One region of the Pseudomonas sp. DP-17 genome, then DNA from elsewhere that is predicted to be linked to it. Evidence: predicted binding sites of a transcription regulator. Region 1 holds the regulator's gene; the other holds the start of a gene.
What was found. The regulator FliA, encoded in region 1, starts transcription of late flagellar genes. The targets are predictions, from matches to a motif close to CTAAAGTTTNNNNNNNNNNNGCCGNTAA.
Positions count from the first base shown of each region.

Region 2: the regulator FliA is predicted to act here: its motif matches at 7,654-7,681, upstream of motA (flagellar motor stator protein MotA).

Region 1 covers NZ_JAKSXG010000001.1:299,809-315,688, reverse strand. The annotation lists gene fliR (flagellar biosynthetic protein FliR) at 1-207, shown strand, start outside; gene flhB (flagellar biosynthesis protein FlhB) at 207-1,343, shown strand; gene MJ122_RS01465 (YgcG family protein) at 1,432-2,703, shown strand; gene flhA (flagellar biosynthesis protein FlhA) at 2,845-4,968, shown strand; gene flhF (flagellar biosynthesis protein FlhF) at 4,984-6,294, shown strand; gene fleN (flagellar synthesis regulator FleN) at 6,459-7,286, shown strand; gene fliA (RNA polymerase sigma factor FliA) at 7,283-8,032, shown strand; gene MJ122_RS01440 (chemotaxis response regulator CheY) at 8,230-8,604, shown strand; gene MJ122_RS01435 (protein phosphatase CheZ) at 8,624-9,406, shown strand; gene MJ122_RS01430 (chemotaxis protein CheA) at 9,439-11,637, shown strand; gene MJ122_RS01425 (chemotaxis response regulator protein-glutamate methylesterase) at 11,697-12,815, shown strand; gene MJ122_RS01420 (flagellar motor protein) at 12,815-13,555, shown strand; gene motD (flagellar motor protein MotD) at 13,569-14,453, shown strand; gene MJ122_RS01410 (ParA family protein) at 14,499-15,287, shown strand; gene MJ122_RS01405 (CheW domain-containing protein) at 15,400-15,880, shown strand, end outside.
Region 2 covers NZ_JAKSXG010000012.1:207,154-223,033, forward strand. The annotation lists gene amiB (N-acetylmuramoyl-L-alanine amidase AmiB) at 1-664, opposite strand, end outside; gene tsaE (tRNA (adenosine(37)-N6)-threonylcarbamoyltransferase complex ATPase subunit type 1 TsaE) at 672-1,139, opposite strand; gene MJ122_RS19570 (NAD(P)H-hydrate dehydratase) at 1,127-2,623, opposite strand; gene queG (tRNA epoxyqueuosine(34) reductase QueG) at 2,728-3,789, shown strand; gene orn (oligoribonuclease) at 3,886-4,428, opposite strand; gene rsgA (small ribosomal subunit biogenesis GTPase RsgA) at 4,518-5,549, shown strand; gene motB (flagellar motor protein MotB) at 5,671-6,729, opposite strand; gene motA (flagellar motor stator protein MotA) at 6,745-7,596, opposite strand; gene MJ122_RS19600 (HDOD domain-containing protein) at 7,730-9,241, shown strand; gene rhdA (thiosulfate sulfurtransferase) at 9,356-10,168, shown strand; gene asd (archaetidylserine decarboxylase) at 10,172-11,041, shown strand; gene MJ122_RS19615 (HPP family protein) at 11,116-12,093, shown strand; gene MJ122_RS19620 (molecular chaperone) at 12,222-14,030, shown strand; gene MJ122_RS19625 (EAL domain-containing protein) at 14,096-15,880, shown strand, end outside.

The DNA of each region.
Region 1 (15,880 bases):
GTCACCGCGTTGCTGGTGGTCAACCTCGCCTTTGGTGCCATGACCCGCGCCGCGCCGCAGCTGAACATTTTCTCCATCGGCTTTCCGCTGACCCTGATCATGGGCTTCATCATCGTCTGGATCGGCAGCGCCGACGTTCTCTCCCAGTACCAGTCGCTTGCCAGCGAAGGGTTGCAATTGCTTCGCGAACTCGTGGGGGCCCGCTGATGGCCGAGAACGACAGCAGCGAAGACAAGACAGAGGAACCCACAGAGAAACGGCGCCGGGAGGCGCGCGAGAAAGGGCAGCTGCCGCGATCCAAGGAGCTGAACACCCTGGCCGTGCTCGTGGGCGGCGCCGGGGCGCTGCTGATGTACGGCGCCAACCTGGCCGACGCGCTGATGCGCCTGATGCGCGGCAGCTTCGAGCTGGACCGCGCCACGGTGATGAACAGCGAGAGCATGCTCAACCTGCTGGCGGCGGCGGCGAAGATCGCCGGCGACGGCGTCTGGCCGATTCTTGCCGTGCTGCTGGCGGCGGCGCTGATCGGCCCGGTATCGCTGGGCGGCTGGCTGTTCTCGGCGGAGGCGCTGGCACCCAAGTTCAGCCGGATGAACCCGCTGGAAGGGCTCAAGCGCATGTTCTCCATACGCTCGGTGGTGGAGCTGTCCAAGGCGCTGGTGAAGTTCGCGGTGGTGCTGGCGGTGGCGATCCTGGTGCTCAAGTCCGACCAGGACGACCTGCTCGCCATGGCCCACGAACCCATGGAACAGGCGCTGATCCACTGCGCCAGGGTAGTGGGGTGGAGCGCGTTCTGGCTGGCCTGCAGCCTGATGCTCATCGCCGCCTTCGACGTGCCCTACCAGCTCTGGGACAACCGCCAGAAGCTGATGATGACCAAGCAGGAGGTCAAGGACGAGTACAAGGACTCCGAAGGCAAGCCGGAGGTCAAGGCCAAGGTGCGCCAGATGCAGCGCGAGATGGCCAACCGCCGGATGATGCAGGCGGTGCCCCAGGCCGACGTGGTGATCACCAACCCGACCCACTTCGCCGTGGCCCTGCAGTACGACCCGGCCGCCAGCGGCGCGCCCAAGCTGCTGGCCAAGGGCAACGACTTCATGGCGCTGAAGATCCGCGAGATCGCCCAGGAGCACAAAGTCACGGTGCTCGAATCCCCGGCGCTGGCACGGGCGGTGTACTACTCCACCGAACTCGATCACGAGATTCCCGCCGGCCTCTACCTCGCCGTGGCCCAGGTGCTGGCCTACGTCTACCAGCTCAAGCAATACCGCGCCGGCAAGGGCAAGCGCCCGGGGCCGATGCCGGACCTGCCGATCCCGCCGGACCTGCGCCGCGACGAGTGATCCGCAGGCGCCGCGGGTGCAGTAGCATGGTCGGCTTGCGCTCGGCGTCGAAGGCTCCGGGCGGCCTGTTCAGCCAAGGGAACGTTTCATGCTTCGGGATTCCTTCGCCGGCCTGCGCTTCGCGTTCTGGCTCTTTCTCTGCCTCCTCACCTGCGTCCAGCCCGGCTGGGCTGACGCGCCTGCCGATGGCGGCGTGCTGCTGCCGCTGAACGAGCGCGTGGTGGATGTCACCGGCACCCTCGATCCAGCCTCCAGGGCCCGCCTGATCGACAAGCTCAAGGCCCTTGAGGATCGCCGCGGCGCGCAGATTGCGGTGGTGATGTTGCCCACTGTTGGCGAGATGGGGATCGAAGCCTTCTCGAACCGACTCTTCAACCTCTGGAAGCTTGGCCGCAAGGGCCTGGATGACGGTGTGCTGCTGGTGGTGGCCAAGGACGACCGCCTGATGCGCATCGAGGTCGGCTATGGCCTGGAAGGCGCGATTCCCGACGTGCTGGCCGGGCGCATCATCCGTGAGCGCATGGCGCCGGCCTTTCGCGAGGGCAATTACGCCGGCGGCATCGAGTCGGCGTTGGACGCCCTGATCACTCTGGTCGATGGCGAGACGCTGCCCGAACCCGTCCCCGAACCATTGCACCTGCCACTGGAAGCCTGGTTGTTGCTGGCGTCTTTCGTCGCGGGTGGCGTGGGCGGGGTGCTGCTCGCGGCGCGTCGAATGGGCTGGCGTGGGGCTCTGGCACTCGCTGCCGTGGTCGTCATCGGGGTGGCGCTGCTGGCCAGCGGCACGGACACCGTGGCGACCGTGGCGATCTCGCCCTTCTGCCTGCTGATCGGCGGCGCCACCTTCGGCGCGCTGTGGACGGTTCGCGCGGTGTTCTATGCCGTGCTCGGCCTGATCGCCTACTGCATCCTGCTCGGCTACCTGACGCCGCGATTCGGCGGCCTGCTCTGGGTCTATGCGCTGGCCGCCCCTGCGGCGCTGATGATCATCCTGGGTCTGTGGTGGTTGCTGATCTCGATGATGCGCGATGCGTGGCGCGGCGGGAGCCCGGGTCGGAAAGGACGCAAGCCGGCCAGGGGACGGGGCGGCCGCAAGGCCTTTTACTGGCGCCTGGCAGTCTTCATCGGCCTGTACCCTTTGCTCGGACTGGCTATCGGTGCGCCGGCCGCTCCGCTGAACTGGCTGCTGCTGTTGCCCTTCATGTGCCTGCCGGGGCTGCTGGCATTCGGCGCGGGGCAGGGTGGTGCGGGGGCAGGCTCAGGCTCCGGTGGCAGCTCGTCCAGCGGTAGCTCGGGGGGTGGCGGATTCTCCGGTGGCGGCGGCTCCAGCGGCGGTGGCGGCGCATCCGGGGGCTGGTGAGAAGGCCCGCTCTGTTCCAGGCATTTCAGCTCTTTCGAGAAAGTTGGAACGCTTCCTGCAAAACCCTGTGCGGATGCCGGTTGGGCGTCAAAAGTTTGATCCGGTGGCCGTCAGGGTCGCCAACGCGCAGGGGAAATTCGGGTGGATCGCACGCAACTGATCGGCACTGTTCGCAGCAATCTGGTAGGGCTCAGCCGGGGCAACCTCGGCGTGCCCCTGCTGTTGCTCGCCATGCTGGCGATGATGACCCTGCCCATCCCGCCGTTCCTGCTGGATGTGCTGTTCACCTTCAACATCGCCCTGTCCATCGTGGTCCTGCTGGTCAGCGTCTACGCCCTGCGCCCGCTGGATTTCGCCGTGTTCCCGACCATCCTGCTGGTCGCCACCCTGCTGCGCCTGGCGCTGAACGTCGCGTCCACCCGCGTCGTGCTGCTCCACGGCCACGACGGCCATGCGGCCGCGGGCAAGGTGATCCAGGCATTCGGTGAAGTGGTGATCGGCGGCAACTACGTCGTCGGTATCGTGGTCTTCGCGATCCTCATGATCATCAACTTCGTGGTGGTCACCAAGGGCGCCGGGCGTATCTCCGAGGTAAGCGCGCGTTTCACCCTCGACGCCATGCCCGGCAAGCAGATGGCCATCGACGCCGACCTCAACGCCGGCCTGATCGAGCAGGCGGAAGCCAAGAAGCGTCGCGCGGAAGTCGCCCAGGAAGCCGACTTCTACGGCTCCATGGACGGTGCCAGCAAGTTCGTCCGCGGTGACGCCGTCGCCGGCCTGCTGATCCTTTTCATCAACCTCATCGGTGGCGTGGCCATCGGCATGATCCAGCACTCGATGAGCTTCGGCGATGCCGGCAAGGTGTACGCCCTGCTGACCATCGGTGACGGTCTGGTGGCGCAGCTGCCCTCGCTGTTGCTGTCCACCGCTGCCGCGATCATGGTGACCCGCGTTTCCAGCGCCGAGGACATGGGCCAGCAGGTCAACCGCCAGATGTTCGCTTCGCCCAAGGCGCTGGCGATCTCTGCCGCCATCCTGATCGCCATGGGCCTGGTTCCGGGCATGCCGCACGTGTCCTTCGTCGGCCTGGGCGGCCTGGCCGCCGCCGGCGCGTACCTGATCTGGCATCGCCAGCGCCAGGCCAGCCAGAAGGCCGAGCAGGAAGCCCAGACCCAGCAGGAACTGCTGCCGGCGCAGCGCGCCGAGCAGACCAAGGAGCTGGGCTGGGACGACGTGACCCCGGTGGACATGGTCGGCCTGGAAGTGGGCTACCGCCTGATTCCGCTGGTGGACCGCAACCAGGGCGGCCAGCTGCTGGCGCGGATCAAGGGCGTGCGCAAGAAGCTCTCCCAGGACCTGGGCTTCCTCATGCCGTCGGTGCACATCCGCGACAACCTCGACCTGCTACCCAACGCCTATCGTTTGACGCTCATGGGCGTCAGCGTGGCGGAAGCGGAGATCTACCCGGACCGCGACCTGGCAATCAACCCCGGCCAGGTGTTCGGCACCCTCAACGGCATCGCCGGCAAGGATCCGGCCTTCGGCCTGGAGGCCGTGTGGATCGAGGCCTCGCAGCGCGACCAGGCGCAGTCCCTGGGCTACACCGTGGTCGACGCCAGCACCGTGGTCGCCACCCACCTGAACCAGGTGCTGCACAAGCATGCCCACGAGTTGCTCGGTCACGAGGAAGTCCAGCAACTGATGCAGCTGCTGGCCAAGACCTCGCCCAAGCTCGCCGAGGAATTGGTGCCGGGGATGATTTCCCTGTCGACCCTGCTCAAGGTGCTGCAGGCGCTGCTGCAGGAACAGGTGCCGGTGCGCGACATCCGTACCATCGCCGAAGCCATCGCCAACGTGGCGGTGAAGAGTCAAGATCCCGCCGCGATGGTGGCGGCGGTTCGTGTCGCGCTGTCCCGCGCAATCGTGCAAACCATTGTGGGACTAGAGCCGGAGCTGCCTGTGATCACCCTGGAACCCAGGTTGGAACAGATATTGCTGAATAGTCTTCAGAAGGCCGGACAGGGCTCCGAAGACGGCATGTTGCTGGAGCCCGGAATGGCCGAGAAGCTGCAACGCTCGATGGTTGAAGCGGCGCAGCGCCAGGAGATGCTTGGCAAGCCTGCAATTCTGCTGGTGGCGGGTCCGGTCCGCGCGATGATGTCCCGATTCGCCCGGATGGCAGTCCCCACCATGCATGTGTTGGCGTACCAGGAAATCCCCGACAACAAACAAGTCACGATTGTCGCCACTGTTGGGCAGAACTGATTGAGGTCCAAGGCCATGCAGGTAAAACGCTTCTTCGCCGCCGATATGCGTCAGGCCATGAAACTGGTCCGCGACGAGCTGGGCCCGGACGCCTCGATCATCGGCAACCGCCGTGTCGCCGGCGGCGTGGAGCTGACCGCGGCGCTGGATTACCAGGCCCCGGTGGCGGCCAGCAAGCCGAACCCGGCGCTGGAGGCCGAGCTGCGCAAGACCCAGGCGAAGATCGCCCAGGCGAAGGCGGACCTGTCGGCTCCCGCCCGTGCCGGCGATGGCGTGCGCAAGGACCGTCAAATGTACGGCACCGAGAAGCCGCGTCGCAGCGCTGCCGAAACCCTGGCCGAAGCCATGGACGCACCGGTCGCCCCGGCGCCGGCCGCTGCCGGTCAGCAGGCGCTGGAGGCCATGCGCTTCGAGCTCAACGGCCTGCGTGAACTGATCGAAGTCCAGTTGGGCTCCATCGCCTGGAACCAGCTGCAGAACCAGCGTCCGAAACAGGCCAACCTGTGGCGCCGCCTTCAGCGCATGGGGCTGCCGGCCGACCTGTCGCGCAGCCTGCTGGAGCGCGTGGCTTCCATTGCCGATCCGAAGCAGGCCTGGCGCATGCTGCTGGCGCACCTGGCGCGCTCGATCAGTACCCCGGAAATCGACCTGCTGGAGCAGGGCGGGGTGATCGCCCTGGTCGGCCCGGCCGGCATGGGCAAGACCACGACCCTGGCCAAGCTGGCCGCGCGCTACGTATTGAAATACGGCGCGCAGAGCATCGCCCTGGTGTCGATGGACAGTTTCCGCATCGGCGCCCAGGAGCAGATCAAGACCCTGGGCCGCATCCTCAACGTGCCGGTGACCCTGGTCGATCCGGGCCAGTCGCTGATCCAGGCCATGGCCCCGCTGGCGCGCAAGCGCCTGGTGCTGATCGATACCGCGGGCTTGCCCGCCAACGATCCGGCGCTGCGCATGCAGCTCGAAGCGCTGTCCTCGCTGAGCCTGAACGTGAAGAATTATCTGGTGCTGGCCGCGACCAGCCAGGCCCAGGTGCTCAAGTCCGCCTGGCAGAACTATCGCTCCTGTGGGCTGGCCGGGTGCATCCTGACCAAGCTGGACGAAGCGGGAAGCCTCGGCGAAGCTCTGGCTCTGGCTATCAGCCAGCATCTACCGGTAGCCTATCTGGCTGACGGGCCGAAGATTCCCGATGACCTGCATGTGGCGCGCGCGCACCAGTTGGTCAGCCGCGCGGTGAGCCTGCAGTCGCCGGAAGAACCCAGCGAAGACGCCATGGCCGACATGTTCGCCGGCCTTTACCAGCAGCCGGTGCGTCGCGCCAGCTGAAGATTGTGAGCCCCGGGTGGGGCGTGGGACGGCCGGTTGAGCCGTCCAAGCGATGCGGATGCTCTGCAAGACGATCCGCGAGCACCGGCAGCAGTGGAGCACCGCCGCCGGATTAGCCGAAGCGTCAGAAACGCGACGGTCGAACGACGAGACAAGGTATTGATATGGGTATGCATCCCGTTCAGGTAATCGCAGTCACCGGCGGCAAGGGTGGCGTGGGCAAGACCAACGTGTCGGTGAACCTGTCGCTGGCGCTGGCCGATCTCGGCCGCCGCGTCATGCTGCTGGACGCCGACCTGGGCCTGGCCAACGTCGACGTGCTGCTGGGCCTGTCGCCCAAGCGCACGCTGGCCGACGTCATCGAAGGCGAGTGCGACCTGCGCGACGTGATCCTCCAGGGACCCGGCGGCATCCGCATCGTCCCGGCGGCCTCGGGCACCCAGAGCATGGTGCACCTCACGCCGATGCAGCACGCCGGCCTGATCCAGGCTTTCAGCGACATCAGCGACAACATCGACGTGCTGGTAGTGGACACCGCTGCCGGCATCGGCGACTCGGTGGTGAGCTTCGTCCGTGCAGCGCAGGAAGTGCTGCTGGTCGTCTGCGATGAACCCACGTCGATTACCGATGCCTACGCTTTGATCAAGCTGCTCAACCGCGACTACGGCATGACCCGCTTCCGCGTACTGGCGAACATGGCCCACAGCCCCCAGGAGGGCCGCAACCTGTTCGCCAAGCTGACCAAGGTGACCGACCGTTTCCTGGACGTGGCGCTGCAGTACGTCGGCGCCATTCCCTACGACGAGTCGGTGCGCAAGGCGGTGCAGAAGCAGCGTTCGGTGTATGAGGCGTTCCCGCGCAGCAAGGCTTCCCTGGCCTTCCGTGCGGTGGCGCAGAAGGTCGACAGCTGGCCGCTGCCGGCCAACCCACGAGGGCACCTGGAGTTCTTCGTCGAGCGCCTGGTGCAACATCCCACGGGTTCGGCCGTATGACCGCGGCCTCCGGAGCGCGTATGTACAGCAAGGCACAGGCGCACAACTCCCAGGAACTGCTGATCCAGAAGCACGCGCCTCTGGTCAAGCGCATCGCCTACCACCTGCTCGGCCGTCTGCCGGCCAGCGTGCAGGTGGAGGACCTGATGCAAGCCGGCATGATCGGCCTGCTGGAGGCCGCGAAGAAATACGATTCAGGCAAGGGTGCAAGCTTCGAGACCTACGCCGGCATCCGCATCCGCGGCGCCATGCTCGACGAGGTGCGCAAGGGCGACTGGGCTCCGCGTTCGGTGCACCGCAACACCCGCATGGTCAGTGACGCCATCCGCGCCGTCGAGGCGAGAACCGGACGCGACGCTAAAGATCAGGAGGTTGCTGCCGAACTCAATATGAGCCTCGAAGATTATTACGGCATCCTCAGCGACACCCAGGGCAGCCGTTTGTACAGCTTCGACGACATGTTGCAGGACGGTGACCAGGGCAGTGGCTTTGCCGAGGACGCCTCGCACCACGACAACGAGCCGTCCCACGGGCTGGAAGACGAACGCTTCCAGGCGGCGCTGGCCGATGCCATCACCAAGCTGCCCGAGCGCGAGCGACTGGTGCTGGCCCTCTATTACGACGAGGAACTCAACCTCAAGGAGATCGGCGAGGTGCTGGGCGTCAGCGAATCGCGGGTCAGCCAGTTGCACAGCCAGTGCGCCGCGCGCCTGCGTTCGCGTCTGGCGGAGTGGCGCGCTCGCTGAGCATCGGGTAGTTTCGCGCCTGCTTGTTCCTAGCGAAAAGGCTGAAGGAATTTTCCCTAGGCAAGTTAAAGGCTTACGAATTTCTGGGTGACGTTCCTTTGACGCCCCCACAGCGAAGAGCGCTCGGCGCTCAATGAATTGACGGCACGCCCGCCAGGGCGCGTTTGGTATCGATGGAGGCAGGTTTGGACAAGAATATGAAAATTCTCATCGTGGACGACTTTTCCACGATGAGGCGCATCATCAAGAACCTCCTGCGGGACCTGGGGTTCACCAACACCGCAGAGGCCGACGACGGCACCACTGCGCTGCCGATGCTGCACAGCGGCAACTTCGACTTCCTCGTGACCGACTGGAACATGCCCGGTATGACCGGCATCGACCTGCTGCGTGCGGTCCGCGCCGACGAGCGCCTCAAGCACCTGCCGGTGCTGATGGTCACCGCCGAAGCCAAGCGCGACCAGATCATCGAAGCGGCCCAGGCCGGGGTCAACGGCTATGTGGTCAAGCCTTTCACCGCTCAGGTGCTGAAAGAAAAGATCGAGAAGATTTTCGAGCGGGTCGGCAGCTAAGGCCGGCATAGAGGGCGTCATGGATTTCAACGAATCCGCGGGTGACTTCGAGTCGACCCTGAAAAAACACGCGCGCGAATTGGTCGAATGCCTCGAGCAGGGCGACGTTCAGACCGCCGTGCAACTGATCTCCGAACTCAACCAGGCGCGTGATCGCGGGCTCTACCAGGAAGTGGGCAAGCTCACCCGCGAGCTGCACAACGCCATCGTCAACTTCCAGATCGACCCCAGCTCCCCGCGCGCCCAGGAAGTCTCGCAGATCGCCGATGCGACCGATCGCCTGTCCTACGTGGTGACGATGACCGAGAAAGCGGCCAACCGCACCATGGACCTGGTGGAAGAGTGCACCCCGGTGGTCATGCACATCGAGACCCAGGCCAAGGAGCTGCAGGAAGACTGGTCGCGCTTCATGCGCCGCGAATTGGGCCCGGACGCCTTCCGCGACCTGGCCAAGCGCGTCGAGCAGTTCCTCTACATCAGCGCCCAGGACAGCCGCAAACTCTCCGCGCACCTGAACGACATCCTGCTCGCGCAGGACTTCCAGGACCTCACCGGACAGGTGATCAAGCGCGTCACCAAGCTGGTGACCGAAGTCGAGTCGAACCTCGTGAAGCTGGTCTGGATGGCGGGCCAGGTGGATCGCTACGCCGGCATCGAGCATGACCACGAGAGCATGCGCGACGCGGTGGAAAAAGAAAGATCATCCAAGGGTGAAGGTCCGCAGATTGCTGCCGATACAAGAAAGGACGTCGTGTCCGGTCAGGACGATGTCGACGATCTGTTGTCCAGCCTTGGTTTTTAAGCGTCCGCTGACGCTGTAGAGGGAGCATCCGAATGAGCTTCGACGCCGATGACGAAATCCTCCAGGACTTCCTGGTGGAGGCCGGCGAGATTCTCGAGCTACTGTCCGAGCAACTGGTCGAGCTGGAAAGCCGTCCGGAAGACATGGACCTGCTCAATGCCATCTTCCGTGGGTTCCACACCGTCAAGGGTGGGGCAGGCTTCCTCCAGCTGAATGCGCTGGTGGAGTGCTGCCACATCGCCGAGAACGTGTTCGACATGCTGCGCAAGGGCGAACGCCGCGTGGATGCCGAGCTGATGGACGTGATGCTGCAGGCGCTGGATACCGTCAACGTCATGTTCCAGCAGGTGCGTGACGCGCAGGAGCCGACCCCGGCGACTCCCGAGCTGCTGGCCGCGCTGTCGCGCCTGGCCGACCCGAACGCCGCTCCTGCCGAGGCTCCCGCTCCCGCAGCTGCCCAGCCCGTGGTGGCTGCGGCTCCGGCTGAACCGGCGGCTTACGGTGACATCACCGACGATGAATTCGAACAGTTGATGGATGCCCTCGAGCCTTCCTCCGAAGCGCCTGTCGCGCCGGTTGGCAGCGGTGGCGACGACATCACCGATGATGAATTCGAAGCGCTGCTCGACCAGCTGCATGGCAAGGGCCAGTTCAGCGCTGGCGCCAAGGAGCCTGCCAAGGCGGCTGCGGCTGCCGCTGTCGAAACGCCGGCCGGTGGCGACGAGATCAGCGACGACGAGTTCGAAGCGCTGCTCGACCAATTGCATGGCAAGGGCCAGTTCACCGGCGCGAAGGAAGAAGCTCCTCCCGTCGAAACCGTTGCCCCGACCAAGCCCGAGGAAGCTGCGGCTGCGGGCGGCGACGACAACATCACCGACGACGAATTCGAGAAGCTGCTCGACGAGCTGCACGGCAAGGGGCAGTTCACCGGCGCGAAGGAAGAACCGGTCGTGGCCGCCCAGCCGCCCGCCCAGCCGGCTCCGGCGCCCAAGCCCGCTGCCGCTGCCGCCAGGCCTGCGCCGGCCAAGCCCGCCGCTGCGGCCGCCGAGAAGCCGGCCAACGAAGCGGAAACCACCGTGCGCGTGGACACCGCCCGCCTGGACGAGATCATGAACATGGTCGGCGAACTGGTGCTGGTGCGTAACCGCCTGGTGCGCCTGGGCCTGAACAGCGGCGACGAGGCGATGGCCAAGGCCGTCTCCAACCTCGATGTGGTCACCGCCGACCTGCAGTCGTCGGTGATGAAGACCCGCATGCAGCCGATCAAGAAGGTCTTCGGCCGCTTCCCGCGGCAGGTCCGCGACCTGGCGCGCAACCTGAAGAAAGAGATCAACCTCGAGCTGATCGGCGAAGAGACCGACCTGGACAAGAACCTGGTCGAAGCCCTGGCCGACCCGCTGGTGCACCTGGTGCGCAATGCGGTCGACCACGGCATCGAAGGCCCGGACGAGCGCGAGGCCGCCGGCAAGTCGCGTTCGGGCAAGGTGGTGCTGTCCGCCGAGCAGGAAGGCGACCATATCCTGCTGTCGATCTCCGACGACGGCAAAGGCATGGACCCGGACGTGCTGCGCGCCAAGGCCGTGGAGAAGGGCCTGCTGGACAAGGACGCGGCCGATCGCCTGTCCGAGTCCGACTGCTACAACCTGATCTTCGCCCCGGGCTTCTCGACCAAGACCGAGATTTCCGACGTCTCCGGCCGCGGTGTCGGCATGGACGTGGTGAAGACCAAGATTTCCCAGCTCAATGGGATCATCAACATCTACTCGACCAAGGGCCAGGGCTCGAAGATCGTCATCAAGGTCCCGCTGACCCTGGCGATCATGCCGACCCTGATGGTGATGCTGGGCAACCAGGCCTTCGCCTTCCCGCTGGTCAACGTCAACGAGATCTTCCACCTCGACCTGTCGAACACCAACGTGGTCGACGGCCAGGAAGTGGTGATCGTCCGCGACAAGGCCCTGCCGTTGTTCTACCTCAAGCGCTGGCTGGTGCCGGGCGCGCAACATGACGAGCCGGGCGAGGGCCATGTGGTGATCCTCTCCGTGGGCACCCAGCGCATCGGCTTCGTGGTCGATCAGCTGGTGGGCCAGGAAGAGGTGGTGATCAAGCCGCTGGGCAAGATGCTGCAGGGCACGCCGGGCATGGCGGGGGCGACCATCACCGGGGACGGGCGCATCGCGCTGATCCTCGACGTGCCGAGCATGCTCAAGCGCTACGCCCGTCGTATCTGACCGCCATGGGCGGGCCGCGGCTCGCCCATGTGATGGAAGAAGTTTTTTCAGGAGTGTCTATGGCTGTCAAAGTCCTGGTGGTGGACGATTCGGGGTTCTTCCGCCGCCGTGTCTCGGAGATTCTTTCGGCTGACCCGCAGATCCAGGTGGTCGGCACGGCGACCAACGGCCGCGAGGCGATTGATCAGGCCCTGGCGCTCAAGCCCGACGTGATCACCATGGACTACGAAATGCCGCTGATGGACGGCATCACCGCCGTGCGGACCATCATGCAGCGCTGCCCGACGCCGGTCCTGATGTTCTCCTCGCTGACCCACGAGGGCGCGCGGGTGACCCTGGATGCGCTGGATGCCGGCGCGGTGGATTACCTGCCGAAGAATTTCGAGGACATCTCGCGCAACCCGGATAAGGTCCGCCAGCTGCTGTGCGAGAAGGTCCACACCATCGCCAGGAGCAACCGCCGCTTCGCCGCGTACTCTTCGTACTCGTCGAGCCCGGCCGCACCGGCTTCGACTCCCGCTGCCGGCAGCGCGCGCCCGGCCGCTCCCGTTTCCTCGGGCGGCAGCCATGCGCCGGCCGCTCCGGCTGCGGCGACCTCTGCCGCCCCAAAGCGTAAGCCCTACCGGCTGGTAGCCATCGGCACTTCGACCGGTGGGCCGGTGGCGCTGCAGCGGGTGCTGACCCAGCTGCCTGCCAACTTCCCGGCGCCCCTGGTGCTGATCCAGCACATGCCGGCGGCCTTTACCAAGGCCTTCGCCGAGCGCCTGGACAAGCTGTGCAAGATCACCGTCAAGGAAGCCGAGGACGGCGACATCCTGCGTCCCGGGGTGGCCCTGCTGGCTCCCGGCGGCAAGCAGATGATGGTCGACGCTCGTGGCGCCGTGCGTATCCTCCCCGGCGATGAGCGGCTGAACTACAAGCCCTGCGTCGACGTGACCTTCGGTTCCGCGTCCAAGGCCTATGGCGACAAGGTCCTGGCGGTGGTGCTCACCGGCATGGGCGCCGATGGCCGCGAAGGCGCGCGGATGCTCAAGCAGGGCGGCGCCCAGGTCTGGGCCCAGGATGAAGCCAGCTGCGTGATCTACGGCATGCCCATGGCGGTCGCCAAGGCAGGCCTGGCCGACGCGGTTTACAGCCTCGACGACATTGGCCGGCACCTGACCGAGGCCTGCGGCTGATGGATGTCCTCAGCCTGGTCGGCCTGATTCTCGCGCTGGTCGCCATCATCGGTGGCAACTTCCTCGAGGGCGGGCACGTCGGTGCCCTGGCCAATGGCCCGGCGGCACTGATCGTAGTGGGCGGCACCCTCGCCGCCGCGCTGCTGCAGACTCCCGTGGCGGTGCTCAAGCGCGCCGTGACCATGCTGCGCTGGATGATCCTGCCGCCCAAGGTGGACCTGGTCGGCGGCATCAACCACGTCGTCGGCTGGAGCATGACGGCGCGCAAGGAAGGCCTGCTGGGCCTGGAAACCGTCGCCGATGCCGAGCGCGACCCATACGCACGCAAGGGGCTGCAACTGCTGGTGGACGGCACCGAACCCGAAGCCATCCGCAGCATCCTCGAAGTCGACCTGTACAACCAGGAAAGCCGCGACCTGGCCGCCGCCAAGGTGTTCGAGGCCATGGGCGGCTATTCGCCGACCATCGGCATCATCGGTGCGGTGATGGGCCTGATTCATGTGATGGGCAACCTCGCCGACCCCAGCCAGCTCGGCAACGGCATTGCCGTGGCCTTCGTCGCCACCATCTACGGCGTCGGCCTGGCCAACCTCCTGCTGCTGCCCATCGGCAACAAGCTGAAAAGCATCGTGCTGCGCCAGTCCTGCTACCGCGAAATGCTCATGGAGGGCCTGCTGTCCATCGCCGAGGGAGAGAACCCGCGCTCCATCGAGCTGAAGCTGCAAGGCTTCGTCGGCTGAGGGGGAGATGCGCATGCCTCGCCGCAGACGTCATGAGGAACACGAGAATCACGAACGCTGGCTGGTGTCCTACGCGGACTTCATCACCCTGCTGTTCGCCTTCTTCGTGGTGATGTACTCGATCTCCTCGATCAACGAGGGCAAGTACAAGATCCTCTCGGAGACGCTGACCGGCGTGTTCAACCAGCCGGACCGCTCGATCCGCCCGATCCCCGTCGGCGAGGAGCGCCCGCGCACCCAGCAGCCGGACGAATCGCTCAACGAGCCGCAGGACGAGGGCCAGGCCCAGGGCAACCCGGACACCCTGCAGCAGATCACCGACAGCGTGCGCCAGGCCTTCGGCGACCTGATCGCTACCGATCAGCTGTCGGTGCGCGGCAACGAGTTCTGGATCGAGATCACCCTCAATTCCAGCCTGCTGTTCCCCAGTGGCGACGCGATCCCCAACGACGCCGCCTTCGCAATCATCGAGAAGGTCGCCAGGATTCTGGCGCCTTACCGCAACCCGGTCCATGTCGAAGGCTTCACCGACAACGTCCCGATCCACAATTCGCAGTACCCGACCAACTGGGAGCTGTCCGCGGCCCGCGCCGCCAGCATCGTCCGCATGCTGGCCCAGGACGGCCTCGACGCCGGTCGGCTGGCGGCGGTGGGCTATGGCGAATTCCAGCCAGTGGCGGACAATGCCACGGCGGATGGCCGCGCACGCAACCGCCGGGTGGTGCTGGTGATCTCCCGCAACCTGGAGGTGCGCCGCAGCATCAGCGGCGTGGGCAGCGGCAAGGCGCAGCCGGACCCGGCGTTGCGGCATGCTGGCACGCAAACTGCACCAGTGGTTGCCAGCGAGGCGCCCGGCAGCGGCGCCGTCAATTCTTCGTCATCGGCAGGGACTGAATGATATGAACACCCTGAACCGAAACACGGCCTGCGGGGAGCCAGCACTATGAAAGTCTGGGCGGTAGCCAACCAGAAAGGCGGGGTCGGCAAGACCACGTCCTCCATCGCATTGGCGGGCCTGCTGGCGGACGCCGGCAAGCGCGTGCTGATCGTCGACCTGGACCCCCACGGCTCGATGACCAGCTACTTCGGCCACGACCCGGACACGCTAGAACACAGCGTGTTCGACCTGTTCCTGCACCAGGGCAACGTGCCCGAGGGACTGCCCGAGTCGCTGCTGCTGCCCACCAGCCACGAGAACATCCGCCTGCTGCCCTCGAGCACTGCGCTGGCCACCCTGGAGCGCCAGTCGCCTGGGCAGAACGGCCTGGGCCTGGTGATCGCCAAGAGCCTGGCGCAGCTGTGGAACGAATTCGACTACGCGATCATCGACAGCCCGCCGCTGCTGGGCGTGCTGATGGTCAACGCGATGGCGGCCAGCCAGCACCTGGTGATCCCGGTGCAGACCGAGTTCCTTGCCCTCAAGGGCCTGGAGCGCATGGTCAATACCCTGAAGATGGTCAACCGCTCGCGCAAGCAGGCGCTGCCGTTCACCATCGTGCCGACCCTGTTCGACCGCCGTACCCAGGCCTCGCTGGGCACCCTGCGGGTACTGCGCGACACCTACCCGGACACCCTCTGGCAGGCGTTCATCCCGGTGGACACCAAGCTGCGCGACGCCAGCCGCCTGGGCACCGTGCCTTCGCGCAACGACAGCAACAGCCGCGGCGTGATCGCCTACCGCGCGCTGCTCAAGCATCTGCTGGCCCACGTGCCGGCGAGCCAGGTAGCCTGACCATGGCGCCGCCGAGAAGCGCAGGCTCCAACAAAAGAATCCGACGGATGCGCTCAAGAGCGGCGCATCCGCTGCCGATAGGCTGGACAGTCACCTTGCGCGGTTATCCATCATGAGTCGTTCCGCTACCGCCACTCGCCCCCAGCTCGCACTGCAGTCCTACCTGGATGCGCTGCTGCAGGAGGCTACATTCGAAGACTTCGCTCCGGAACCGGAAGCGCAGCCCGTTGCCGCGCCTGTGGCCCTGGCTCCGGTTGCACCGGTGGCGTTGGTGGTCAGCGAGCCGGTGGCGCCGCTGGTTCCCGAGCCTCAGGCTGCGGTGGTGCAGACTTCGGAAACCAGCGTCAGTCTCGATGAATTCGAAGCGGCCGTGCTCGAAGAGCAGGTCCGCGACGCGCGCTTGAACGTGCCCGCGCGCGCGCCGGCTATCCAGGCTCCGGCGGCTGAACTGCGCTTGCCCGAGCCGACTGCCCCGGCGGTGGAAACCGTTGTCGCCGATGAGCCGCCGGCGCAGCTGGGCCAGGTCATCGACCTGCACCAGCCCGGCAGTGCCGAGCTGCCCGCCGCGCCGCTGAAGCTGCTCGACGACGGTC
Region 2 (15,880 bases), on a different contig from region 1:
GGAAGCCCTTCATCTGGTTGATCTGCCGCTGCAGTTCGCGGGCGATCGAGAGGGTGATGTTCTTCTCGTGCAGGCCGTTCGGGCCGAGGGCGCCGGGGTCTTCGCCGCCGTGACCGGCATCGATGGCAATCACGATGTCGCGCTTGCCGCCGCTGCTGGGTGCGGGAATCTTGGCCACCGACTGCGCAGGGCTCACCGGCGTGGCGGGCACGCTGGGCGTCGGGGTCGCAGGGACGTCCGGAGCGATATCGGCGCCCTGGTCATAGAGATCGACGACCAGGCGATTGCCATACTGCTGGTTTGGCGGCAACACGAAGCTCTTGGGCGTGACCGCGTTCTTCAGGTCCAGCACCAGGCGCAGGTCGGTGGGCGAGCGCTGGGCGGAGCGCATCGCCGTAATCGGGGTATTGCCGAGCTTGAGCTTGTCGAGGGCAGCGGACATCTGCGCGCCGTTGATGTCGACGACGATGCGGTTGGGCGCACTCAGGGTGAACAGACTGTGCTGCACGGGACCGGACAGATCGAACACCAGGCGTGTGTTGTCCGGCGCGCGCCAGATGCGCACGCTCTTGATTTGCGTGGCGGCAGACACCTCGCCGGCAAAGAATGCCAGCAGAACGGACACCCCGATAAACAACGCCCGAAGGCGCAACCCCCAACCCATCTTTTTTCTATGCTCCCGTGGCCAGGGCGGCACACCAGGCTTCGCCCCGTGTTCCGTGCGGGTCGAGGCGCAGCATGCGTCCGCCCGCATGCGGAACAATGGTAATGTCCATGTCGGCCTTTGGCAAAATGCCTTTGCCGCGCTCCGCCCACTCGATCAGGCACAACGCATCGCCTTCGAAGTAGTCGCGAATACCCAGAAACTCCAGTTCCTCGGGGTCGGCAAGGCGGTAGAGGTCGAAGTGGAAGGCGCGCAGATCGCCGATTTCGTAGGGTTCGACCAGGGTAAAGGTCGGACTTTTTACCGATCCGCCATGACCCAATCCCCTCAGGATGCCGCGCGACAGCGTGGTCTTGCCCGCTCCCAGGTCGCCATGCAGGTAGAGGATCCCGCGTCCCCCGGTCGCCTCGGCAATCCGGCGGCCGAGATCGACCATGGCCTCTTCGCCATCGGCGAACAGATTCAGTTCAGGCATGGGGACAACTCCTCGAGCAACTGACGAACGGCAGGAATCAGATCAGCGGCAGCCAGACCGCGCCCCTCTGCGCCCAGCGACTCGCCGGCGCGCGCATGCAGCCAGACTGCCAGGCAGGCGGCATCGAAAGCAGGCAGCCCCTGCGCCAGCAGCGCACCGAGGATGCCGGACAGCACATCCCCCAGCCCCGCGCCGGCCATGGCGGGATGCCCGTGGTTGCACAGCGCCAACCGGCCGTCCGGTGAGGCGACCAGGCTGCCGACACCCTTGAGCACGACCACTGCCTGATAGCGCTGCGCCAGCGCGTGCGCGGCTCTTGGCCGGTCAGCCTGGACCTCGGCGGTGGGAATGCCCAGCAGGCGCGCTGCTTCGGCCGGATGGGGCGTGATCACCCAGTCGCCGGACGGACGAGCGACCAGGCCTTCAGCCAGCAGGTTGAGCGCGTCGGCGTCCCACACCTGCCGGCGCTCCAGGCTAGCGGCGGCGCTGACCAGTACGCGCCCCCAGGCCTGGCGGCCGACACCGGGGCCGATCACCAGCACATCGGCGCGCTCGGCGAGGCGCAGCAGCTCAGCGGAAGAAGAGACGCCACGCGCCATCAGCTCAGGCCGGCGAGCCAGTGCAGCGGGTACGTGAGCGGCACGGGTCGCCAGCGACACCAACCCGGCACCGCAGCGCAGCGCGCTCTCGGCGGCCAGCAGCACGGCGCCGCCCATACCGGTATCACCACCGATCACCAAGGCGTGGCCGAACAGCCCCTTGTGCGCGGCCTTCGGGCGCGCAGCCAGGCGAGCCAGCGAGGCGGGAGCGAGACGGCGCGCCACGCCGTCCTCGGAAATCAGCGCAGGATCGGCATCGAGTCCGTCGAACACCAGCTCGCCGCATTGATCGGGGCCTTGAGCGGTGAACAGGCCGAGCTTGAGGCCGATGAAGGTCACGGTCAGGTCGGCATTCACCGCACAGCCCAACACTTCTCCCGTGTCGGCACTGAGGCCGGAGGGAATGTCCACGGCCAGCACCGGCAGGCCGCTGGAGTTGATCGCAGCGATAGCCGAGGCGTAAGGCTCGCGCACCTCGCCACCCAGGCCGGTGCCCAGCAGCGCGTCCACCAGCACACCGCGCAGCTCAGCGCGATCACTCCAGGTCTCGATATCCACGCCGACCGAGCGCGCTTCGCCATGGGCCGAAGCCGCATCGCCGGACAGGCAGGAGACATCGCCCGCCGCCAGCACGCGCACGCTCCAGCCGGCGCGCAGGGCCAGGGCGGCGATCAGGTAGCCGTCGCCGGCGTTGTTGCCGTGGCCGGCCAGCACGGTGATCTCGCCGGCATCCGGCCATTGCCGACGCAGGGCGCGCCAGGCGGCGTGGGCGGCGCGGCGCATCAGTTCGAAGCCGGGCGTACCGGCGGCGATCAGGCGCGCATCGAGGTCGCGCACCTGCTGGGCGCTGTACAGATTCAGAGGCAATTCGTCGTGGGCAGTCATCGCGGTTCCGGGCGGCAGAATGTGTCGCCTTGGCGTTCGGGCGGGCCGACGCCGGCAAGGTCTGGCAGAATTATACGCACCCGGACTTCGCTTTCTCGCCTTCCATGCACGATTCGACACTCGACTATGCCGACCTCGCCCTCTCCATCAAGGAGTGGGGGCGTGAACTCGGCTTCCAGCAGGTCGGCATCAGCGGGCTCGACCTCGAGGCCCACGGCGAGCATCTGCAGCGCTGGCTGGAAGCGGGCTACCACGGCGAGATGGAATACATGGGCGCCCACGGCAGCAAGCGCTGGCGGCCGGACGAACTGGTGCCAGGCACCCTGCGGGTGGTGTCGCTGCGCATGGACTACCTGCCCGGCGATACGCGCATGGCACAGGTGCTGGCTGATCCGGAGAAGGCCTATGTGTCGCGCTACGCCCTGGGCCGCGACTACCACAAGCTGATCCGCAAGCGCCTGCAGCAACTGGCCGAGCGCATTCAGCAGCAGATTGGCCCGTTCGGCTTCCGCGCCTTCGTCGACAGCGCGCCAGTACTGGAGAAGGCCATCGCCGAGCAATCGGGCCTGGGCTGGATCGGCAAGAACACCCTGGTGCTCAACCGCAAGGCCGGCAGCTACTTCTTCCTCGGCGAGCTGTTCACCGACCTCCCGCTGCCGGTGGACGAGCCGCACGGCACAGAGCATTGCGGGCGCTGCTCGGCCTGCATGGACATCTGCCCCACTGCCGCTTTCGTCGCGCCCTATGTGCTGGACGCGCGGCGCTGCATTTCATACCTGACCATCGAACTGAAGGGCTCGATTCCCGAGGAGCTGCGCCCGCTGATCGGCAATCGCGTGTTCGGTTGCGACGATTGCCAGATGGTCTGCCCGTGGAACCGCTTCGCCCGCGCCACCGACCAGGGCGACTTCCAGCCGCGCCACAGCCTGGACAATGCCGCATTGGCGGAGCTGTTCCTGTGGACGGAGGAGGAATTCCTCAGCCGCACCGAGGGCTCGCCGCTGCGGCGCGCCGGTTACGAGCGCTGGCTGCGCAACCTGGCCGTGGGGCTGGGCAATGCACCGTCGACCATTCCGGTGATCGAGGCGCTGCGCGCGCGGCGGGAGTTCCCGTCGGAACTGGTGCGAGAGCATGTGACCTGGGCGCTGCATCGGCACGGCGCCTGAGTTCCTTGCAGGGCGTATAACGCACCAGCGTTGTCCGCCTCGCGCCAGTCGGCGCATAGCCCGTTCCAGGTCATGCGCCAACGAAATGCCGACCACTCAGAGTTTGATGAAGTGCTCGCGGTAGTAGCGCAGCTCGGCGATGGACTCGCGGATGTCGTCCAGCGCGAGGTGGGTGTTGCCCTTCTTGAAGCCGTCACGCACCGCCGGCGCCCAGCGCGCGGCCAGTTCCTTGAGGGTGGAGACATCCAGGTTGCGGTAGTGGAAGTAGCCTTCCAGCTTCGGCATGTGGCGGTAGAGGAAGCGGCGGTCCTGGCAGATGCTGTTGCCGCAGATCGGCGAGCTGCGCTTGGGCACCCACTTTTCCAGGAAGGCGATGGTCATGGCTTCGGCTTCGGCGGCGGAGATGGTGCTTTCGCGCACGCGCTGGGTCAGGCCGGACTGGCCGTGCTGGCGGGTGTTCCATTCATCCATGCCGGCGAGCAACTCCTCGCTCTGGTGCACGGCGATCACCGGGCCTTCCTCGAGGATGTTCAGGTCACTGTCGGTGACGATGGTCGCCATCTCGATGATGACGTCCTTGTCCGGGTCCAGCCCGGTCATTTCCAGGTCGATCCAGATCAGGTTCTGCGGGTTCTGCATGATGGGGCTCCTCAGCTCAGCCCTCTAGTTTAGCGGGAAGCGGGCGTGCGCATGCTAAACTGCGGCGCGATTTTCCCTGTGGATACCCTATGGCCAAGCGTCACCTCACCCGCCGGCAGAGCTGGCGGATCGAAAAAGTCCAGGAGGAACGCGCCGCCCGCGCGGCGAAGCGCGAGTCGCGTGCCCTGGAAGAACTGGAAGGCGGCGACCTCGGCCCGGAACAGACCGGCCAGGTGATTGCCCACTTCGGTGTGCAGGTGGAAGTCGAGGCCCAGGACGGCGACGCCGCCGGCCAGGTGTTCCGCTGCCACCTGCGCGCCAACCTGCCACCGCTGGTGACTGGCGACCAGGTGGTCTGGCGGCCGGGCAACCAGGGCATCGGCGTGATCGTCGCGCAGCTGCCACGCACCTCCGAGCTGCGTCGCCCGGACATGCGCGGCGTACTCAAGCCGGTGGCGGCCAACGTCGACCGCATCGTCATCGTCTTCGCACCACGCCCCGAACCCCACGCCAACCTCATCGACCGCTATCTGGTGGCCGCCGAGCACGCCGGCATCGAGCCGTTGCTGCTGCTGAACAAGGCCGACCTGATCGACGAGGACAATGCGCCCTTCCTCGATTCGCTGCTGGGCACCTACCGCGAGCTGGGCTACCCGCTGCTGGAGGTGTCGGCCGCCAACGGCCTGGCACTGGACGCCCTGCGCGCCGCACTGAACGAGCACGTCAGTGTGTTCGTCGGCCAGTCCGGCGTGGGCAAGTCCTCGCTGGTGAATGCGTTGCTGCCGGGCGTCGACACCCGCGTGGGCGACCTGTCGGAAGTCACCGGCAAGGGCACCCACACCACCACCACCGCGCGGCTGTTCCACTTCCCGGCCGGCGGCGACCTGATCGACTCCCCCGGCATCCGCGAATTCGGCCTCGGCCATGTCAGCCGCGACGACGTGGAGGCGGGCTTCATCGAATTCCACGACCTGCTCGGCCACTGCCGCTTCCGCGACTGCAAGCACGACCGCGAGCCGGGCTGCGCGCTGCTCAAGGCGCTGGAGGACGGGCGCATCTCGCCGCAGCGGATGGCCAGCTACCGGCACATCCTCGCGGGCCTGCCGGAAGACGAGTACTGAGCGAGTCGCGGAGCGTCTTACGCCTCACTCGCTGCACCGATGTTGCATGGGGTCTGCAGGAGCGAGCCCATGATCCAGCCCCAAAGCAGAAGGCCAGCTTTTCAGCTGGCCTTCGCGCTTCTCACTGCTGCTTGTTCAGCTCGTCGAGCTTCAGCGTGCCACCGTCGTCGAACAGGTTGAGCTTCTGCTTGAGCTGGTCCGGCGGAAGCGGGTCGCCCTGTCCGGCGGCCGGCTGGGCCGGCGCGACATTGGGCGCCGCCGTGCCCGGAGCCGCCGGAGCGGCGCCCTGGGCCGGCTTCTCGGCCTTGCCGTCCTGGCCTTCGATGGCGCGCTGGGCCTTCTTGGTCAGGACGATGATGTCGATGCGGCGGTTCACCGGGTTGAGCGGCTGGTTGCGGTCGAACAGCGCGGACGAGGCATAACCCACCACCCGGGCGATCTGGTCCTGCGGGTAGCCGCCGGCCTCCAGCGCCCGGCGCGCAGCGTTGGCGCGATTGGCCGAGAGCTCCCAGTTGCCGAACTCGCCGTTGCCGGCGTAAGGCTTGGCGTCGGTGTGGCCGCTGATGCTGATCTTGTTCGGCACCTGCTTGATGGTCTCGGCCAGCGCCAGCAGGATGTCCTCGAAGTACGGCTGCAGGCGCGCGCTGCCCAGGTCGAACATCGGCCGGTTGTCCGAGTCGACGATCTGGATGCGCAGGCCGTCCTGGGTGATCTCGAACAGGATCTGGTCCTTGAAGCGCTTGAGGGTCGGGTTCTCGTCGACCTTGTTCTGCAACTCCTGCAGCAGCAGCTCCAGGCGCTCCTTTTCCACCTGCTCGGCAACGTCCTGCGCCTGTTGCTCGGTGATCTTGGCATTCTCGTCCGGGTTGACCCGGGTCTCGTCGGCGTCCGGCTGGGCCTGGATCTGCGGGTTCAGCGTCTTGTCCGGCGCCGGCGTCGGCGTGCCGCCCAGGTCGATGACGTAGGGACTGGCGCTCTCGGTGAAACCGATCGGGTCCTGGAAGTAGCCGGAGATGGCCTTCTTCTGCTCGGGCGTGGCCGAAGACAGCAGCCAGAGCACGAGGAAGAACGCCATCATGGCAGTGGCGAAGTCGGCGAAGGCGATCTTCCAGCCACCACCATGGTGGCCGGCTGCGTAGCGTTTGACGCGCTTGACGATGATCGGCTGGTTGTTATCCATGCGTCAGGCGACCCATCAGCGACCGCGAACGGCCTGCTCCAGCTCGCTGAAGCTGGGGCGATGCGCCGGCAGCAGCACCTTGCGGCCGAACTCGACGGCCAGCGAAGGCGGCATGCCGGAGGCGGAAGCCACCAGGCAAGCCTTGATCGATTCGTACAGGTTCAGCTCTTCCTTGGCGTCGTGTTCCAGGGCGTTGGCCAGCGGGCCGACGAAGCCGTAGGCGGCGAGAATACCGAGGAAGGTGCCCACCAGCGCCGCGGCGACATGGTGGCCGATCTCGGCCTGGCTGCCCTGGCCGAGCAGGGCCATGGTGATCACGATGCCCAGCACCGCGGCGACGATACCGAAGCCCGGCAGGGCATCGGCCACGCGGGTGACGGCATGGGCCGGGTGTTCGAGGTCTTCCTTGAGACTGCCCAACTCCATGTCGAACAGGCCTTCCAGCTCGTGGGGGGCCATGTTGCCGGAGGACATGATGCGCAGGTAGTCACAGACGTAGGCGGTCATGCGTTCGTCCTTGAGCACCGCCGGGTACTTGCTGAAGATCGGGCTGGCGGCCGGGTCCTCGACGTCGGCTTCGATGGCCATCATGCCTTCGCGGCGGCTCTTGTTGAGCACCTCGTAGAGCATGCCCAGCACTTCCAGGTAGAAAGTGTGGGTGAAGCGGTTGCCGAACATCTTCGGCGCCTTCTTCAGCACGGTCATGAAGGTGCTGCCAGGGTTGGCCTGGAGGAAGGCACCCAGCGCCGCGCCGCCGATGATCAGCACTTCGAACGGCTGGATGATGGCCGCGATCTTGCCGCCGGAGAGCATGTAGCCGCCGAGGACGCTGCCCAGAATGACGATGATGCCGATGATTTTTGCCATGGGGACCGGACTGAAACGGTGAACAGAAAGGGAGGCACTATTCCCGCCTCCCTGTTGTTATCGGAGATTTCGGGCAAGACTATAGGCCGAAAACACTAAAAACCAGTTCGGCGCCTCACGCATGTCAAAGCAAATGCTTCATCCAGAGCGTCTCAAGGCCTGGCTAAACCAGCTGGAATCTCTGCCTTTGCCCGTTCCCCTGGAGCAACGCGATCACATTCGCCGGGCGCTGAACGACAGCCGCCGCTCGATACGGGACATTGCCGACCTGCTGCAGGACGCGCCGACACTGGCTTTCGCCATCCTGCGCGAGGCCAACCGCGCGGCAAGCGCCAAGGACAATCCGGCGGAAAGCCTGGAAGTCGCGCTCAACCGTCTGGGCCTGAGCCGCGCCAGCCAATTGCTCGACAGCCTGCCGGCGGTACCCGAGGCACAGATGCCGCGTGCGCTGAACCAGCTGCTGCTGATCAGCCGTCACGCCATGCAGCAGGCCAGCGGCCTGTTCGCCAACCGCCTGGCGCGGCTGTGGCAGGAAATCCACTGGGGCAGCCTGTTCACCCTCGCGCCGCTCTGGGCGCTGGCCACCGCCAAACCCGAACTGCTGGAGAACTGGCAGCGCCAGGTCTATGGCCTGGGCCGCTGCAGCAGCGAAGTGGAGGAGGAGTTGCTCGGCACCCGCCTGCTGCCGCTGTGCCGCGCACTGGCCGACAGCTGGCGGCTGCCGGACTGGGTCGGCCAGGGCTACGCCCTGCTCAGCGACGACAAACGCCTGCTGGTGCGCGCCCTGCACGTCGCCCATACCGAGCACGATCCACTGGGCCAGCAGCAGCGCCTGGACGCCGACCCCGAACTGCAGCGCTGGCTGACCCGTCCGGCTAACACCATCCTCCTCGCCAACAGCCTCGCCATGGCCGCGCACCAGTCCTGGGGCGGCGTGCACATGCTGCGCTGGCAACGCCTGACCAGCCTTTACCTGCAGATGCCGCTGGAAGAATTGCAGCAGACCGTCCACGGTCTTGCCGCACAAAGCGCTCGCCGCCACGCGCGGCCGCTGCTCTGGCACCCGGCCGAGGCGTTGCTCTGGCCCTGGGCGGCGCGCCGCTGGCTCAATGGGCCGAAAACCGAGGAACCGGCCAAGGCGCCGGACACCCTGGCCGAATGGCGCCAGCACTGCACCCGCCTGATGCAGTCGCCCAGCCCGTTTGGCAACGCCGTGCAATTGCTCGACTGCGCCACCGACGCGCTGCTGGCCTGCGGTCTGCAGCGCGGGATGATCCTGCTGGCCGACAAAAGTGGCAGTTGGCTGCAAGCGCGCCGGTACTTCGGCCTGGACGGCGAGATCGGCGACTTCAAGCTGGAAGTCGCCGCCAGCCCGGTGCTGCGAAAACTCCTGCAACAACCCGGTCAGCTGCGCCTGAGCCCGGCCAACATCGCCGAGTTTTCGGCATTGCTTCCCGGTTCGCTGAAAGCTCTGATCCCCAGCGAACACCTGCTGCTGCGTTCGCTGGGCAATGGCGCGCGGGTGGTCATGCTGGTGGTTTGCGACCGTCACGGCCAGCCATTGGCGGACCTTCACGCCCAGGCGTTCGGCCGGACCGCTCAGTGCATCGAGCACGCGGTGAGGCACATGGCGCGAGGCGCCTGATCGGCGAAAGGTTTGCGCCCCGCCGCGTCCCCTTTAAACTAACCGCCCTCAAGGGGTAGCCCAGGGCGCCTGCTCACGTTGCCTCCGCCACCGTTCCCGCCGGGAGACTCCGACATGTCCGCCTTCTCCGCCCTGCCCCTGGTGATCGAACCGGCTGACCTCGCCAGCCGCCTCGAAGCCCCCGAACTGATCCTGGTCGACCTGACCAGCGCCGCACGTTATGCCGAAGGCCACATCCCCGGCGCCCGCTTCGTCGCCCCTGCGCGCACCCAACTGGGCGGCCCGGCACCGGGCCTGCTGCCAGCCAAGGCCGATCTGGAAACGCTGTTCGGCGAACTGGGCCACAACCCCGATGCCGTCTACGTGGTCTATGACGACGAAGGCGGTGGCTGGGCCGGTCGCTTCATCTGGCTGCTGGATGTGATTGGCCACCACAACTATCACTACGTCGACGGCGGCCTGCATGCCTGGCTCGCTGACGGCCTGCCACTGAGCCAGGACGTCCCTGCGCCTGCCGGCGGCCCGCTGCCGCTGACCCTGCACGACGAACCCACCGCCACCCGCGAGTACCTGCAGAGCCGCCTGGGCGCCGCCGACCTGGCCGTCTGGGACGCTCGCAACCCCAGCGAGTACAGCGGCCAGAAAGTCCTCGCCGCCAAGGCCGGCCACGTGCCCGGCGCCGTCAATTTCGAATGGACCGCCGGCATGGACCCGGCCCGCGCCCTGCGCATCCGTACCGATATGCCGCAGATCCTTCAGGACCTGGGCATCACCAAGGACAAGGAAGTGATAACCCACTGCCAGACCCACCACCGTTCCGGCTTCACCTACCTGGTGGCCAAGGCTCTCGGTTATCCGCGGGTCAAGGGCTATGCCGGTTCCTGGTCGGAATGGGGCAACCATCCCGACACCCCCGTAGAGGTTTAAGGAATGTCGTTCAAAGATCGTCTGTTCATCCTCGCCCAGTACCTGCTGCCGCATCACCTGCTGTCGCGCCTGATCGGCTGCGCGGCCGAGTGCCGCGCGCCCTGGTTCAAGGATCGCCTGATTCCCTGGTTCGCCCGCCGCTACCAGGTCGATATGCGTGAAGCCCAGGTCGAGGACCTGAGTGCCTATGAGCACTTCAACGCCTTCTTCACCCGCGCTCTCAAGGAAGGTGCGCGTCCGCTGGACGAAAGCGAAGGCGCAGTGCTCTGCCCGGCCGACGGTGCCATCAGCCAGCTCGGCCCGATCGAGCATGGCCGCGTGTTCCAGGCCAAGGGCCACAGCTACAGCCTGATGGAACTGCTGGGCGGCGACGCCGAGCGCGCCGCGCCCTTCATGGGCGGAGAGTTCGCCACCGTCTACCTGTCACCCAAGGACTACCACCGCGTGCACATGCCGCTGGCCGGCACCCTGCGCGAAATGGTCTACGTGCCGGGCCGCCTGTTCTCGGTGAACCAGCTGACCGCCGAGCAGGTGCCGGAGCTGTTCGCCCGCAACGAGCGCGTCGTGTGCATCTTCGACACCGAGCGCGGGCCGATGGCCGTGGTGCTGGTGGGCGCGATGATCGTCGCCTCCATCGAAACCGTGTGGGCCGGCCTGGTCACGCCGCCCAAGCGCGAACTGAAGTCCTTCTCCTACGACGAGGCTTCCCGCGCGCCGATCCATCTGGAGAAAGGTGCCGAGCTGGGCCGCTTCAAGCTGGGCTCCACCGCCATCGTGCTGTTCGGCCCCGAGCAGGTCCGCTGGGCGGAAAACCTCGCCGCCACCAGCGCCGTGCGCATGGGCGAGCGCCTGGGCGGCGCGCGCCAGGGCTGACGCCTGCTGTCCATAAGGCAGGCGGCCAACGAGCCGCCTGCCACTGCTTTGTGCCTCATCGTGCCAGTTCTGCCATGAATCGTTTCCTGCACCTGATGGGCTGGCGAGCCAACGCCACCAGTCATCTTGAAAAATGGCTCTCCGCCATCGGAGCGCTCTGCGGCATCGCCGCCATCTACGCCGTTACCCACTGGGTATTGCCCGGCGAAGCGGCCATCTGGGTCGTCGCCTCCATGGGCGCCAGCGCCGTGCTGCTGTTCGCCGTTCCCCACGGCGTGCTGTCGCAGCCCTGGGCAGTGCTGGGCGGGCAGGTACTCTCAGCCCTGGTCGGGGTGATCTGCCAGAAGCTCTTCCCTGAGCAATCCTTTACCCCGGCCCTGGCAGTGGGCGCGGCCATCCTGGTGATGCACTACGCCCGCTGCATCCACCCGCCGGGCGGTGCCACCGCGCTGGCGGCGGTCTCCGGCGGGCCGGCGATCAGCGCCCTGGGCTTTCACTATGTGCTCAGTCCGGTGCTGCTCAATGTGGTGCTGATCCTTGCCGTCGCCGTGGCCTTCAACGGACTGTTCGCCTGGCGCCGCTATCCCGCTCCGCTGGCGCGCCTGCCGGCCACGCCGAAGCTTTCCGCCGGGCCGGCGCCGGAAGACCTGTATCACGCGCTGCGCAAGATGGATTCCTACATCGACGTACAGTTCGACGATCTGTTGAAGATCCTCCAACTGGCCCAGCAACACGCCCAGGCACAGCGCCTGACGCCCGACGACATCCTGCTCGGCGCCAGCTACAGCAATGCCCAGAGCGGCGATGCCTGGGCCGTGCGCCAGGTGATCGACGACCACCCGGGCAAGCGCGGCCGCCAGGACCAGGTGGTCTACAAGGTGGTGGCCGGTGCAGGCAAGGGCAACACCGGTGTCTGCCGGCGCCAGGACCTGCTCGACTGGGCCGCGCATGCGGTGATGCCCCAGGGGGACGGGTGGGTCCGCGTCACCGCCCAGGATTCGTCGCGCGACGCTCTGCAACGCCAGATAAAAGGCGAAACGCCACTGCCGTGACCTGTCCGCGCACCAGTCGGGCGATGGGCTGCGGCGGGCCACGGATGCTGCTAGAGTTCGGAAAAAGCCGACAGTAATGACCAACCGGTTCGTACAACGAAGCGGATTGTGGAGAAACCATTCCCGCCATGGACAACAGTCCCCAGCAGTTTCTACGTGTCCCCACCCCGACGCACGAGAGCCTGAGCTTCTGCAACGCCAACACGCGCGAGCTGAAAAACTGGCTGGATCACCTGCCCAAGGCCAACCTCGGGGAGACTGCCCGCCAGCTCTACCAAGGCCTGATCGAACTCAACCAGCTCAAGCTGCCGGTCGAAACGCGTCTGCAATTGCTGGAGCTGTTCCGCCCGGAAGTCCACTTCGTCTGCCATAACCTGGAGCGGCATTTCCTCAACCAGTCCATTGTCCTGGACGAGCGCCCGCGCAAGGTCGCCAATCTCTGCCAGGCGCTGCAGAACCATCTGGCCATCGGCTACAAGCTCATCGTCGTACGTGAAGCTTCGCGCTTCACCCGCGAGCGCGCCCAGGTCATGACCGCCGCCATCCAGCGCGCCATTCGCAGTCTCTGCGGGCCTCTGGTGCGCGCCTCGCAGCTGTACTGCCCGGTGCCCGAGCACCTGTGGCTGGAACTCCACCAGCTCTACCAACTGGCCCGCCAGCACGGCCTGCAGCACACCCCGGTGCGCGACGCCCTGGCGCGCCAGTCCCAAGGGCTGTCCATCGAGCACGCCTACCTGGTGGCGCTGATGCTCGGCTCTGCACGCTGCAACCAGATGCGCCAGAACAACATCGCCCGCGTTGCCGAAGCTCTCGAGAGCTGGACGACTCAGGTGAGAGTCCAGGCCGCCGATGCGGCCTCCACGCTGTTCGTGGTGGTGCCCCAGGTAGATGGCCCGCCACGCTACCGCACCCTATTCAAGGAAAGCGATCTCGCCGGCGGCCTGGGCATCGACCCGCAACCACTGGTGGACCTCATCCGCGAGTACCTGCTGCTGCCGCCGGAGAATCGTGCACAGGCGCGCCTGAAGGTGCCCGAGGGCATCAGCATCGACCTGCTGCAGCACCTCGCGGCCGCCTGGGGCGACATCGCCGAACGCACATTCCACCGCACTCCCGGCCAGGGCCAACTGACCCTGTGCATCGGCATGAGCGCCCTGCACTATTTCCTTGCCGGCCGCAAAAGCTTCAATGAGCTGCTGAAAATCCAGGTTCAGGAGCAGGTACCGACCTTCAAGGCCGAGGTGAAGGACGCCTGGTCCGGCGCTTTCGACGCGCAGAAGGTCAACGACTGGCAGCCCGGCATGCCGCTGGAAGAGATCGAATACACCGCACCGCGCAACGCCGACGACCGCGGCGGCAGCCTCACCGCGGAAAGCACGCGTGACGACTACCCCGTCCACACCCTTGCCATCGTCAACCACAGCCCCGGCGGCTACTGCCTGACCTGGCCGAAGGAAATCCCGAGCCAATTGCAGGCCGGCGAACTGCTGGGCATCCAGGACACGCCGGAGCACGGCTGGAGCGTCGCCGTGGTGCGCTGGATCCGCCAGGTCCGTGGCGGCGGCACGCAGATGGGCATCGAGCTCGTCGCTCCGCTGGCCCAGCCTTGCGGCCTGCAACTGCTGCGCAAGACCGAACAGGGCAGCCAGTACCTGCGCGCCCTGCTGCTGCCGGAGATTGCCGCGATCTCGCGCCCGGCCACCGTCATCACTCCGCGCCTGCCCTTCCAGGAAGGCAACCGCGTGCAGCTCAACCTGAACGGGGACGAGCGCCGCGCCACCCTGACCCGCAAGGTCACCGCCACTGCCAGCTTCACTCAGTTCGAATACCAGGCGCAGGACGCGGCCGGCCTTCCGAGCGATAAGCCCATCACAGGGTCGAACGCTCGTCCCAATAGTGGGGAGGAAGACTTTGACTCCCTATGGAAGTCTCTGTAGATTCCGGAGAATTCCCTTTCGTCGCCTCTTTGCTGCCGTCCAGCGCGGTATAAGCAGCCTTCCCCATGGCCAATGAAAAGAAAACCATCCGCCTGCTGATCCTGGAAGACTCGCAGAACGAAGCCGAGCGCCTGGTCAGCCTGTTCCGCAACGCCGGTCGCGCGACCCGCGTCCACCGTATCACCTCCAGCGAAGACCTGACGGACATCCTGCCCCAGGGCTGGGACTTGCTGATCGCAGCGCCCGAAGCCGAGGCGCTGGACCCCAGCGAAGCGCTGGGCGCGATCCGCCGCCAGGCCAAGGACATCCCCTTCATCCAACTGGTCGGCGGCAACGATTCCGACGCCGTGACCGAGGCCCTGGCCCTCGGCGCGCAGGATGCCCTGCCGCAAGGCGAGGATGAGCGGCTGATCCTGGTGGCCAACCGCGAACTGGCCAACCTCGAGGAACGCCGCGCGCGCCGCGCCGCCGAAGTCGCCCTGCGCGAAGCGGAGAAGCGCTGCCAGCTGCTGTTGGACAGCTCGGTGGACGCCATCACCTACGTCCACGACGGCATGCACATCTACGCCAACCGCGCCTACGTCAGCCTGTTCGGCTATGAAGACGCCGAGGAGCTGGAAGGCATGCCGATGATCGACCTGATCGCCGGTTGCGACCAGGCCAACTTCAAGGATTTCCTCAAGGGCTACCATCCCTCCAAGGACAGCAGCGAGGACAACCTCGACCTGGCCTGCAGCGGCATCCGCAGCGACGGCCAGGCGTTCGCCGCGCGCATGACCTTCTCGCCGGCGACCTACGACGGCGAGCCTTGCATCCAGGTAGTGATCCGCGCCGAATCCGACAATGCCCAGCTCGAAGAAAAGCTGCGCGAAGTCAGCAGTCAGGACCTGGTCACCGGCCTGTTCAACCGCGCCCACTTCCTCGACCTGATGGATGGCGCCGTCGAGCGCGCAGTAACCGCCGGCCAGCCGGCGACCTTCGCCTACATGCAGCTCGATCGCGCCCAGGCCCTCCAGCTCGACCTCGGCGTCGCCAGCATCGACCTGCTGCTGGCGGACCTGGGCAACCTGCTGCGCGGTCAATTCCCCGAGCAGGTCCAACTGGCCCGCCTGAGCGACGACGTCTTCGCCGCGCTATTGCCGGGCGAAACCCCGGAACAATCCGCGCCTCGCTTCAGCGCCCTGCTGAAAAAGGTCGAAGGCCACCTGTTCGACATCCATGGCCGCACCGCGCAGGTCACCCTGTCCATCGGCACCGCCGGGCTGGACGAGAAGACCACCCGTCCCCAGGACGTCATCGAACGCGCCCACCGCGGCGCCGACGAGATCGCGCAGAAGGACGGCAACGGCCTGAAGGTCTTCAACCCGGCCGATGAGCTGGCCGCCGCCGCGTACCGTGGCGACGTCAGCGCAATCGTCCGCCAGGCGCTGGAGCAGAACAGCTTCCGCCTGCTGTTCCAGCCGATCATCAGCCTGCGCGGCGATACCCACGAGCACTACGAAGTGCTGCTGCGCCTGCTCAACCCGCAGGGCGAGGAAGTGCCTCCGGCAGATTTCCTCAATGCCGCGAAGGCCAGCGGCCTGGCCGAGAAGATCGACCGCTGGGTGCTGCTCAACTCCATCAAGCTGCTCTCCGAGCATCGCGCCAAGGGCCATGAGACCAAGCTCTTCGTGCATCTCTCGGGCCCCAGCCTGCAGGACCCGGAACTGCTGCCGTGGCTGAGCGTGGCGCTGAAGGCTTCGCGCCTGCCGGCCGACGCGCTGATCGTGCAGATCAGCGAACCGGACGCCATCGCCTATCTGCGCCAGGCCAAGATCCTCAGCCAAGGGCTGGCGGAGCTGCACTGCCAG